DNA from 2 places in the Bacillus paramobilis genome. Region 2 is predicted to be linked to the other one. Evidence: a T-box and tRNA genes for the amino acid it is inferred to sense, from the RefSeq annotation. Region 2 holds a T-box; the other holds one or more tRNA genes.
What was found. A T-box is a leader RNA that pairs with one kind of tRNA and senses whether it is charged. The one in region 2 lies ahead of AABL52_RS10750 (tryptophan--tRNA ligase), so its partner is inferred to be a tRNA-Trp.
Positions count from the first base shown of each region.

Region 1: it has a tRNA-Trp gene. The T-box ahead of AABL52_RS10750 (tryptophan--tRNA ligase) is inferred to sense a tRNA for this amino acid. The anticodon was not compared.

Region 1 is NZ_CP151108.1:4,544,042-4,549,105, reverse strand. Features, by position in the region: rRNA gene AABL52_RS23445 (23S ribosomal RNA) at 1-606, shown strand, start outside; rRNA gene rrf (5S ribosomal RNA) at 708-823, shown strand; tRNA gene AABL52_RS23435 (tRNA-Val) at 829-904, shown strand; tRNA gene AABL52_RS23430 (tRNA-Tyr) at 913-996, shown strand; tRNA gene AABL52_RS23425 (tRNA-Gln) at 1,008-1,082, shown strand; tRNA gene AABL52_RS23420 (tRNA-Lys) at 1,087-1,162, shown strand; tRNA gene AABL52_RS23415 (tRNA-Leu) at 1,177-1,257, shown strand; tRNA gene AABL52_RS23410 (tRNA-Gly) at 1,287-1,361, shown strand; tRNA gene AABL52_RS23405 (tRNA-Leu) at 1,378-1,466, shown strand; tRNA gene AABL52_RS23400 (tRNA-Arg) at 1,470-1,543, shown strand; tRNA gene AABL52_RS23395 (tRNA-Pro) at 1,554-1,627, shown strand; tRNA gene AABL52_RS23390 (tRNA-Ala) at 1,643-1,715, shown strand; tRNA gene AABL52_RS23385 (tRNA-Ser) at 1,736-1,828, shown strand; tRNA gene AABL52_RS23380 (tRNA-Ser) at 1,884-1,976, shown strand; tRNA gene AABL52_RS23375 (tRNA-Met) at 1,999-2,075, shown strand; tRNA gene AABL52_RS23370 (tRNA-Asp) at 2,079-2,154, shown strand; tRNA gene AABL52_RS23365 (tRNA-Phe) at 2,163-2,238, shown strand; tRNA gene AABL52_RS23360 (tRNA-Thr) at 2,248-2,320, shown strand; tRNA gene AABL52_RS23355 (tRNA-Trp) at 2,327-2,397, shown strand; tRNA gene AABL52_RS23350 (tRNA-Ile) at 2,407-2,483, shown strand; tRNA gene AABL52_RS23345 (tRNA-Asn) at 2,492-2,566, shown strand; tRNA gene AABL52_RS23340 (tRNA-Glu) at 2,568-2,639, shown strand; gene AABL52_RS23335 (CBS domain-containing protein) at 2,770-3,189, shown strand; gene AABL52_RS23330 (DUF3965 domain-containing protein) at 3,485-4,636, shown strand; gene AABL52_RS23325 (hypothetical protein) at 4,878-5,064, opposite strand, start outside.
Region 2 is NZ_CP151108.1:2,079,666-2,084,729, forward strand. Features, by position in the region: gene AABL52_RS10730 (GNAT family N-acetyltransferase) at 1-310, opposite strand, end outside; gene AABL52_RS10735 (GlsB/YeaQ/YmgE family stress response membrane protein) at 447-695, shown strand; gene AABL52_RS10740 (AI-2E family transporter) at 759-1,880, shown strand; gene AABL52_RS10745 (hypothetical protein) at 1,955-2,254, opposite strand; T-box leader at 2,406-2,613, shown strand; gene AABL52_RS10750 (tryptophan--tRNA ligase) at 2,619-3,656, shown strand; gene AABL52_RS10755 (hypothetical protein) at 3,733-3,882, shown strand; gene AABL52_RS10760 (ABC transporter ATP-binding protein) at 3,875-4,633, shown strand; gene AABL52_RS10765 (FtsX-like permease family protein) at 4,630-5,064, shown strand, end outside.

The DNA of each region.
Region 1 (5,064 bases), 2.5 Mb from region 2:
CCTCAGAATGGTTGGAAATCATTCGTAGAGTGCAAAGGCATAAGGGAGCTTGACTGCGAGACCTACAAGTCGAGCAGGGACGAAAGTCGGGCTTAGTGATCCGGTGGTTCCGCATGGAAGGGCCATCGCTCAACGGATAAAAGCTACCCCGGGGATAACAGGCTTATCTCCCCCAAGAGTCCACATCGACGGGGAGGTTTGGCACCTCGATGTCGGCTCATCGCATCCTGGGGCTGTAGTCGGTCCCAAGGGTTGGGCTGTTCGCCCATTAAAGCGGTACGCGAGCTGGGTTCAGAACGTCGTGAGACAGTTCGGTCCCTATCCGTCGTGGGCGTAGGAAATTTGAGAGGAGCTGTCCTTAGTACGAGAGGACCGGGATGGACGCACCGCTGGTGTACCAGTTGTTCTGCCAAGGGCATAGCTGGGTAGCTATGTGCGGAAGGGATAAGTGCTGAAAGCATCTAAGCATGAAGCCCCCCTCAAGATGAGATTTCCCATAGCGTAAGCTAGTAAGATCCCTGAAAGATGATCAGGTTGATAGGTTCGAGGTGGAAGCATGGTGACATGTGGAGCTGACGAATACTAATAGATCGAGGACTTAACCATATAATATGAAGCAATGTTATCTAGTTTTGAAAGAATATAAAAAACTTGTTGACTTTAAAAGTTAAATAAGTTAAAATGATTCTTGTCTTAAATGAATATAGTCTGGTAATGATGGCAGAGAGGCCACACCCGTTCCCATACCGAACACGGAAGTTAAGCTCTCTAGCGCCGATGGTAGTTGGGACCTTGTCCCTGTGAGAGTAGGACGTTGCCAGGCAAAATGGAGGATTAGCTCAGCTGGGAGAGCACCTGCCTTACAAGCAGGGGGTCGGCGGTTCGATCCCGTCATCCTCCACCATATATGTCGGAGGGGTAGCGAAGTGGCTAAACGCGGCGGACTGTAAATCCGCTCCTTCGGGTTCGGCAGTTCGAATCTGCCCCCCTCCACCATTCTTAATTAATGGGCTATAGCCAAGCGGTAAGGCAACGGACTTTGACTCCGTCATGCGCTGGTTCGAATCCAGCTAGCCCAGCCATTAAGAGCCATTAGCTCAGTTGGTAGAGCATCTGACTTTTAATCAGAGGGTCGAAGGTTCGAATCCTTCATGGCTCACCATTTTAACAAAATATGCGGGTGTGGCGGAATTGGCAGACGCACTAGACTTAGGATCTAGCGCCTTTGGCGTGGGGGTTCGACTCCCTTCACCCGCACTTTTAATAAAATAACTCAAACATGTCTTGCGGAAGTAGTTCAGTGGTAGAATACAACCTTGCCAAGGTTGGGGTCGCGGGTTCGAATCCCGTCTTCCGCTCCAATTTTCAATATGACATGCCGGGGTGGCGGAACAGGCAGACGCACAGGACTTAAAATCCTGCGGTGGGTGACCACCGTGCGGGTTCGACCCCCGCCCTCGGCACCATATGCGCCCGTAGCTCAATTGGATAGAGCGTTTGACTACGGATCAAGAGGTTAGGGGTTCGACTCCTCTCGGGCGCGCTTTTATTAACGGGAAGTGGCTCAGCTTGGTAGAGCACCTGGTTTGGGACCAGGGGGTCGCAGGTTCAAATCCTGTCTTCCCGATATTCCCAAAAACATGGGGCCTTAGCTCAGCTGGGAGAGCGCCTGCCTTGCACGCAGGAGGTCAGCGGTTCGATCCCGCTAGGCTCCACTTTATTTATTATATGTCTCGGAGGTATACCCAAGTTCGGCTGAAGGGATCGGTCTTGAAAACCGACAGGCGGTGAGAATCGCGCGGGGGTTCGAATCCCTCTACCTCCTCCATTTTCTTTTTAAATGGTTTAGACATAAATAATAAAATATTTCTTTTTTCCTTCATGGAGGTATACCCAAGTTCGGCTGAAGGGATCGGTCTTGAAAACCGACAGGCGGCGAGAGTCGCGCGGGGGTTCGAATCCCTCTACCTCCTCCATTTTTTAAAAATATTATATTGTCGCGGGGTGGAGCAGCACGGTAGCTCGTCGGGCTCATAACCCGAAGGTCGCAGGTTCAAATCCTGTCCCCGCAACCAAATGGTCCCGTGGTGTAGTGGTTAACATGCCTGCCTGTCACGCAGGAGATCGCCGGTTCGACCCCGGTCGGGACCGCCATTTATGTTGGCTCGGTAGCTCAGTCGGTAGAGCAGAGGACTGAAAATCCTCGTGTCGGCGGTTCGATTCCGTCCCGAGCCACCATTTTTTTATGCCGACTTAGCTCAATTGGTAGAGCAACTGACTTGTAATCAGTAGGTTGGGGGTTCAAGTCCTCTAGTCGGCATCCTTTAGGGGCATAGTTTAAAGGTAGAACTGAGGTCTCCAAAACCTCCAGTGTGGGTTCGATTCCTACTGCCCCTGTAAGTATATGGGCCTATAGCTCAGCTGGTTAGAGCGCACGCCTGATAAGCGTGAGGTCGATGGTTCGAGTCCATTTAGGCCCACCATATATTATTCCGCAGTAGCTCAGTGGTAGAGCTATCGGCTGTTAACCGATCGGTCGTAGGTTCGAGTCCTACCTGCGGAGCCATGGCCCGTTGGTCAAGTGGTTAAGACACCGCCCTTTCACGGCGGTAACACGGGTTCGAATCCCGTACGGGTCATAAAAAAAAGAGTCAGCATATTGCTGACTCTTTTTTATTTTGTAGAATCCTCTGTTATCAACTGATTTTCCTGAAATAAATAAAGGGATTTAGGAAAAGCTATGGTATGTATAAAAAGGAGGAGACAAAAATGACACGAGTGAGAGACGTTATGAGTACTCATGTTGTACATTGTACACCGCTAGACAATGTATATGAGGCTGCTGTAAAGATGAAAGAAGAATCGATTGGATTGATTCCAGTTGTTGAAAATGAGCAAGTTGTTGGGCTTGTTACGGACCGAGATTTAGTTATTCGTGGGATTGCTGAGAAACATCCTGGATCTAATAAAATTACAAATGTAATGACAACAAACATTGTTTCAGTTTCTCCAGATGATTCTATTGAAAAAGCTACAGAGTTAATGGCACAGTATCAAATTAGACGATTACCAGTAGTTGAGGGTGGTCAACTTGTTGGGATGCTAGCACTAGGTGATTTAGCTATAAGAGAATCGGCAGATGATCAAGCTGGATTTGCTTTAAGTGAAATTTCGGAGCATACGGAATGAAGAGAGACTTTTATTAGTGGGATAAGTTACGTATCAAAATCAGATGCATTATTCTAGTATATGGATTAAACTAATATGTTAGCATGATGTATCTGAGACATTATATAATATAAGTATACAGTTAGTAATTTCGACAGTTTTTTTAAATTTGTCATTCCTAATTTTAAATAAGAGAAAAAATGATATACTGATAGATATAAGTATTATGAAAGATTTCGAATATAACAATATTCATCGTTAATGATGTAATAATGGATTAATATTTCCTATGTAGACAAAAGGGAAGGGGAATTATATGAGGGCTGTACAGCGCGATCCAAATTGGAATTTGGTTACAGATACATATATAGAACCAGATAATTTCGCTGAATTATTATCTTTGCTTGTACCTTGTCATCCAAAAGGTGAAGGGAAAGAACGAACTATATTAGTGTGGAAAGAAAAAGAATTTTATAAAGAAGAAAATTTAGCGGCATTTATCGTATATGGAATGAATAAAGTAAAGAATTTACCGCAGTTTCATAAAGATGAAATTCCAACTCTAGTACGTATTCTTCGCTTATGCCAAGAGATTGGTTGGTATGAAGAAGCAAATACTTTTATGATAACTCAAGGACTAGCTGAGTTTGTTCACACTTCATTGGAATATGAAACGTGGGATCTTTTGACGCAGGCGGTTGCTTTAAACTATTTAATTATTAAATATCGTATTGGTGAATTGACTGATGGGGATGTAGAAATTTGGGATAGAGTTAAATTTAATGAGAAATGTATTACGGATTGTAAGCATCTATTATCTCATAAAGAAGTATTGGAATTTACATTCTTTTATATGTGTAAGAGAGCTAAATTACTATCAAAAGAGCAATTAAATAGTGATATGATGAGTCTAGCGATGTATTGTAATACGTTTGTGTATGACTTATACACACATGACTTATTACGAAAATATCGTAAGTGTACAGACTTCCTATCATATTATGGACCTAGTCAAGCGGTGTTAGCTTGTCAAAGAGCTGTACTTTCTCAAATTTCAGATCGATTAGATCCATTGAAAACTACTCATGTAGATGATTATTTATATGTAATGAAAGAAATGATGGAGCATATGACGATAGGAATAATGGATCGATATGATCATTTTATCGGGAAGTTATTATCATATGTGCCATTTTTCGAAATGATTCAAGTTCCACAACATGCATATTATTGTGAAGAATTACTGTATATTTGTAAGGGCATTGAATATAAAGAAGAAATATTACGCAATTATATATTTATACAATTACATGATTGTTTACCATCATTCTTTAAACTATTTCTTAAAAATAAGCGTTATGCAACGATTCATGACATTCTGTTCTATTGGTGTGATGATGAACAAAGAATGAGCTTAGAGAAAAAATATAATCTTAGCTTTATTTATGAAAAATATGCTTGCGGATAAAGAGCATTTTCTATATAAAAAATTTATATAAATTAAAAAGGATCTCAAATTTATTTGAGATCCTTTTTTTATTAGTAAAACAAGGAGAACGCAATTAAAATGAGCAATAACATTCCATAAAGGAGAAATTGTGCAGTATTACTTCCTTGTATACCAAAAAAAGTATTTGTTTTTTTATATAAATTTAATATATATTTTAGCGGATTATCTTTGAAAGATCGGTACACAGTGTCTCCTCTTTCTAAGCTTCTTGTTCGTGTTTCTTGTTTTTAGGAACATGAATGTACCTGGCTATGAATAATAAAACAGCCATAAAGAATACAGGATATACGGTAGATAAATAAAAACCATTACTAATAATATTTGTTATTAGGGCACTTAATAGAAAGATGGCATTATAAATATGGGCAATTTTTTGTTTTAGTTGT
Region 2 (5,064 bases):
AGAACATGTCAAATACATATAGTAGTAGTTTTGTGGCGATTCCTTTATGAAAATGATCGGGGGATACTACTAAACGATGAATATCAACTTCCTCTTCATCCATTTTAAAAGAAATAAACCCGGCAAGTGTATCTCCATAAAAATAGCCGTAAAAAATTTCATCACATGATTGAATATCGGCTACAGTATCATAAAGGCGAGGAATAGCTGTGCTATTTATATATTTTGCTTCAATTTCATAAGCGGGTATTTGAATGTTTAAAATATAAGTAGCGGTGTTGTGAGAAGTTGTAATTAATTTTTGAATCATAGGGTAAAACCTCCTTGTAGGCTTTATTTTCATAGATTTGACAAGATTTTTCTTTATTGGATATAATAATTATAATAGTTACATAACAATTTAGTATTAAAAAGAAATACACCATAATAGAAATGGAGGGCTAAAAATGGGATGGATTATCACATTAATAGTTGGTGCTATTATAGGTGCAATTGCAGGTTCTATAACGGGTAAAAATTTTCCAGGTGGTATGTTCGGAAATATTATCGCAGGTTTATTAGGTGCTTCGTTAGGTGGTAGATTATTTGGATCTTTTGGGCCATCATTTGGTGGGATTCATGTCGTGCCAGCATTATTAGGGGCAATCGTGTTAATTCTTATTGTATCATTTGTAGTGAAAGCTGCAAGGAAATAAAGATATAGATCATGATGAAAAGCCCTGAATAAGGGCTTTTCATCATTCGAAGAGGTGGTTTCGTTGGAGAAATTAAATATTAGAAAAAGAGATAAGTTGAAAAAGTTTTTTAGAGAGCAAAATTATTTAGCGGTGTTACTCGGCTTTGCGTTATTGTTTATTAACATATTACTGCTAACGAAGATTTCTTTTGTGTTTACTCCGTTTATCGTCTTTTTAAAAACAATTTTCTTCCCAGTACTATTAGCGGGTGTGCTATTTTATATTTTGCATCCATTCGTTTCGCTTTTAGAAAAGAAAGGTGTTTCAAGAATCGTATCAATCGCTTCTATATATATAATAGTGCTAGGATTATTTGTGTTTTTAGTTGTAACAGTAATCCCGATTATTAAAGATCAAATTGATGCATTAATAGATAACTTACCGTATTTCGGTCATGAAATTGAGCGAGCGGCACGTAGATTCGGGGAAAGTAATTTACTAGGGAAAATTCAGGAGAATTTAAATATTGATGTAGCGAGTATGGTAAAAGACTACACAGTTGATTTTACGAAGTCGTTATCATCAGTAACTGGAAATGTAACTGGATTTTTAAGTACTGTTACAGAGGTCGTTTTAACGTTTGTAATGGTTCCATTTATATTGTTCTATCTTTTAAAAGATGGTGAGCAATTACCGAATCATTTCTTAAAGTTTATTTCAGAACAAAGACAACCAGCAGCGATGAGAATACTAGATGATATGCATTATGCGATTAGCTCGTATATTAGAGGGCAAATTATCGTTAGCTTGTTTATTGGTATTATGTTATTAATCGGCTACCTGATTATTGGTATTAAATATGCGGTACTACTTGCAATTTTAGCGATGATTGTAAATATCGTTCCGTATGTAGGGCCAATCATTGCAATTACACCAGCATTAATTATCGCATTTATTGACTCGCCAGCAATGGTGTTAAAAGTAATTATCGTTATGATGGTCGTACAGTTAGCAGAAGGTAAATTTATTTCTCCGCAAGTTATGGGAAAAAAGCTAGACATTCATCCAATTACTATCATTTTTATTATTTTAACTGCCGGAAATTTATTTGGAATTATGGGGATTATTTTAGCAATTCCAGGATATGCGATATTAAAAGTGTTAGTAACGCATAGTTATAGATTTGTTAAGTTGAATACGTAAAAAAAGAGCTAAAACAGGTAAAACTGTTTTAGCTCTTTCTTATTTATACTCTTGTTGTAGTAAATAAATAAACCTTATGCGTAGGCTTTTAATTCAATAATAGGTAGATTGCTTTCCTTTAGTTTGTAATCAAATATTAAATCGTCTATGCGAAAATTAGCATCTACTTCAAGAGAAATGAAAGTACCTCCGATTTCTATTTGGTTTCCGTTCGCATTTTCAAAAGTGAGCGCACCGTCAAATGTTTCTATGTACTCATCGCAAGTGTATACATATATAGCGATGGATGTGAAATGTATAATTACGCCTAAAGTATCATCGTTAGTTTGAATAACGTTCGCAACTTTATTCATTTTTTTAGTAAACCAACCCATGACTTCACCCCGTTTTTGTATTGTAAAGGAATTCTGTATATATTGATTATATATCGAAAGGGATAAATTGGTAATAACTATTGTTAAAATCTAATAAAAAGAAAATTTAGTTTTTTTGTGAGTGAGAAATGTGATAAACTGTAAAAAATAACGAAAAGCAATGAAAGAGAAGAGTACATATTCGAAACTTTGCAGAGAGCTGATATGTGGTGGAAATCAGTAAGGGATGAATATGGAATGGGCTCTGGAGCTTCTTGCTGAAATGAGTAGGCAAAGACGGCTACTTCACGTTAAGAAGTTGAAGTGAGCTATGATGATAGCTAATGAAGGTGGTACCGCGGGAGTCTCTCGTCCTTTTTTAAGGATGAGGGGCTCTTTTTATTCTGAGAAAGGAGGAGTTAGGTTGAGCGGAAAAATAATGTTAACAGGAATTAAGCCGACAGGTTATCCGCATTTAGGGAATTATATTGGCGCGATTAAACCTGCACTGCAAATGTCAAAGAGTAATGAAGGAAAAGCATTGTATTTTATAGCTGATTATCATGCATTAAATGCTGTACATGATCCAAGTCAGTTTAGTAGTTATACGAAAGAGGTAGCAGCTACTTGGTTATCACTCGGACTTGGAGAAGATGTTATTTTTTACAGACAAACAGAAGTGCCGGAGATTCTAGAATTAGCTTGGATATTAGCTTGCTTAACTCCGAAAGGGCTTATGAACCGTGCCCATGCATATAAGGCGAAGGTGGAGCAAAATAAAGAAGCGGGTTTAGAGGTAGATGCAGGGGTTAATATGGGGTTATATACGTACCCGATTTTAATGGCAGCTGACATATTATTATTTCAAGCTACTCATGTACCAGTCGGGAAAGACCAAATTCAGCATATTGAAATTGCGCGTGATATTGCGACGTATTTTAATCATACATTTGGCATGACGTTTACGCTTCCGGAGTATGTCATACAAGAAGAAGGTGCCATTTTACCTGGTCTTGATGGAAGGAAGATGAGTAAAAGTTATGGAAATGTGATTCCATTATTTGCAGAACAAGAAAAACTACGAAAGTTAATATTTAAAATCAAAACAGACTCTTCACTTCCAAATGAACCGAAAGAACTAGAAACGTTATTTACGATATATAAAGAATTTGCGACAGAAGATGAAATGCAGTCGATGCGTGAAAAGTATGAAACTGGCATTGGATGGGGCGATGTGAAAAAAGAGTTGTTTCGTGTTATAGACCGCGAATTAGCTGAACCCCGTGAGAAATACGCTATGTATATGAATGAGCCGAATTTATTATATGAAGCGTTAGAAAAAGGTGCTGAGCGGGCAAAAGAAATCGCGAAGGTAAATTTAGCGGAAATTAAAAAACGGATTGGATTTGAGAGGGGGCGCTGAGCGTTCCCTTATTTTTTTATAAAAAAATCGAACGAAATTTGAATTTGTTACCAATATAGAGTGAGGAGGGATAGAAATGGTTACAATTCTCGAGTTAAAAGTGTTGTTATTCCAAATAGGAACAGAAATTGTACCACCTAGTAATTTAAAAGAAAAAGTTTTAATTCAAGTTAATCTGATGGAGGAAATAACATTTAATCATGTTGAGGTGAATAAAGATGAGTGAAACTGTGTTAGCAGTTCAAGGTTTAAGTAAGACGTATGAGAGTGTAGATACAAATGTTAGAGCTTTACAAAATGTATCTTTGGAGCTGAATAAAGGAGAACTCCTTGCCGTAATGGGGACGAGTGGGTCTGGGAAGAGTACATTACTAAACATACTTGGTGCTTTAGACAAGCCTGATGAGGGAGTTGTATATGTAAATGGTGAAGTGCCTAAAAATATGTTTGTTGAACCATATGCCACGGAGTACAGGCGGGATAACATAGGATTTATCTTTCAGTCATTCCACTTATTAAAGGATTTATCTGTAGAAGAAAATATTGCATTACCCCTCATATTATCAGCTGATTCAGAAGAGGAGATACGAGAAAAAACAAATAAAATATTAGATGTTCTTGGCTTAATAAATTGGAGAAATCACCGACCAGTTCAGCTTTCTGGGGGACAACAACAACGTGTTGCAATTGGTAGGGCGTTAATAACATCTCCTCCAATTGTTCTTGCAGATGAACCTACTGGAAATTTGGATTTCAATACATCTAATGATATTTTACGAGTACTAGTCGATATGAAACAAAGATTTAATCAAAGTATGATTCTTGTTACTCATGATCCCCATATCGCTACGTATGCAGATCGGGTTCTCTTCTTTCATAATGGAGAAGTTGTTGATAATTATACGTGTTCTCATGGAGTAAATGATATGAATATTATTTTAGATAAATTTAAAAAATTAATGGAGACATCAAAATGATAAAATCAGTACGAGGATTAGGTTTACGCTTTTTTAAGAAGAATAAATTTCCTGCTATTTCCTCTATAGTTAGTGTTATGTTGGCCGTTTCTCTAATTGTTACGATGATTGTGTTTTCGAGTCATGCGAAACAGTCTGTTATAAATGAAGTGAAAAATGTATATGGAGATATGGATTTATCTGTTGGATATAACCCTGATCAAAATAAATTGATGGATAAATCTTTACTACAAAATATTAAGAAACAAGAAAATATTGAATACATGTCAAAAGTATTAGTAAATCATTTACAAGTGAATAAATTGAATGTAGCTATTTATACAGTAGGTGTTCAAAATGATTCGTTATCTAAAAGTCGATATCACTTCTCTGAAAATTTATCAAATGAGGAAGTAACATTAAATGATGGATTAGCAGAAACTTTACAAGTA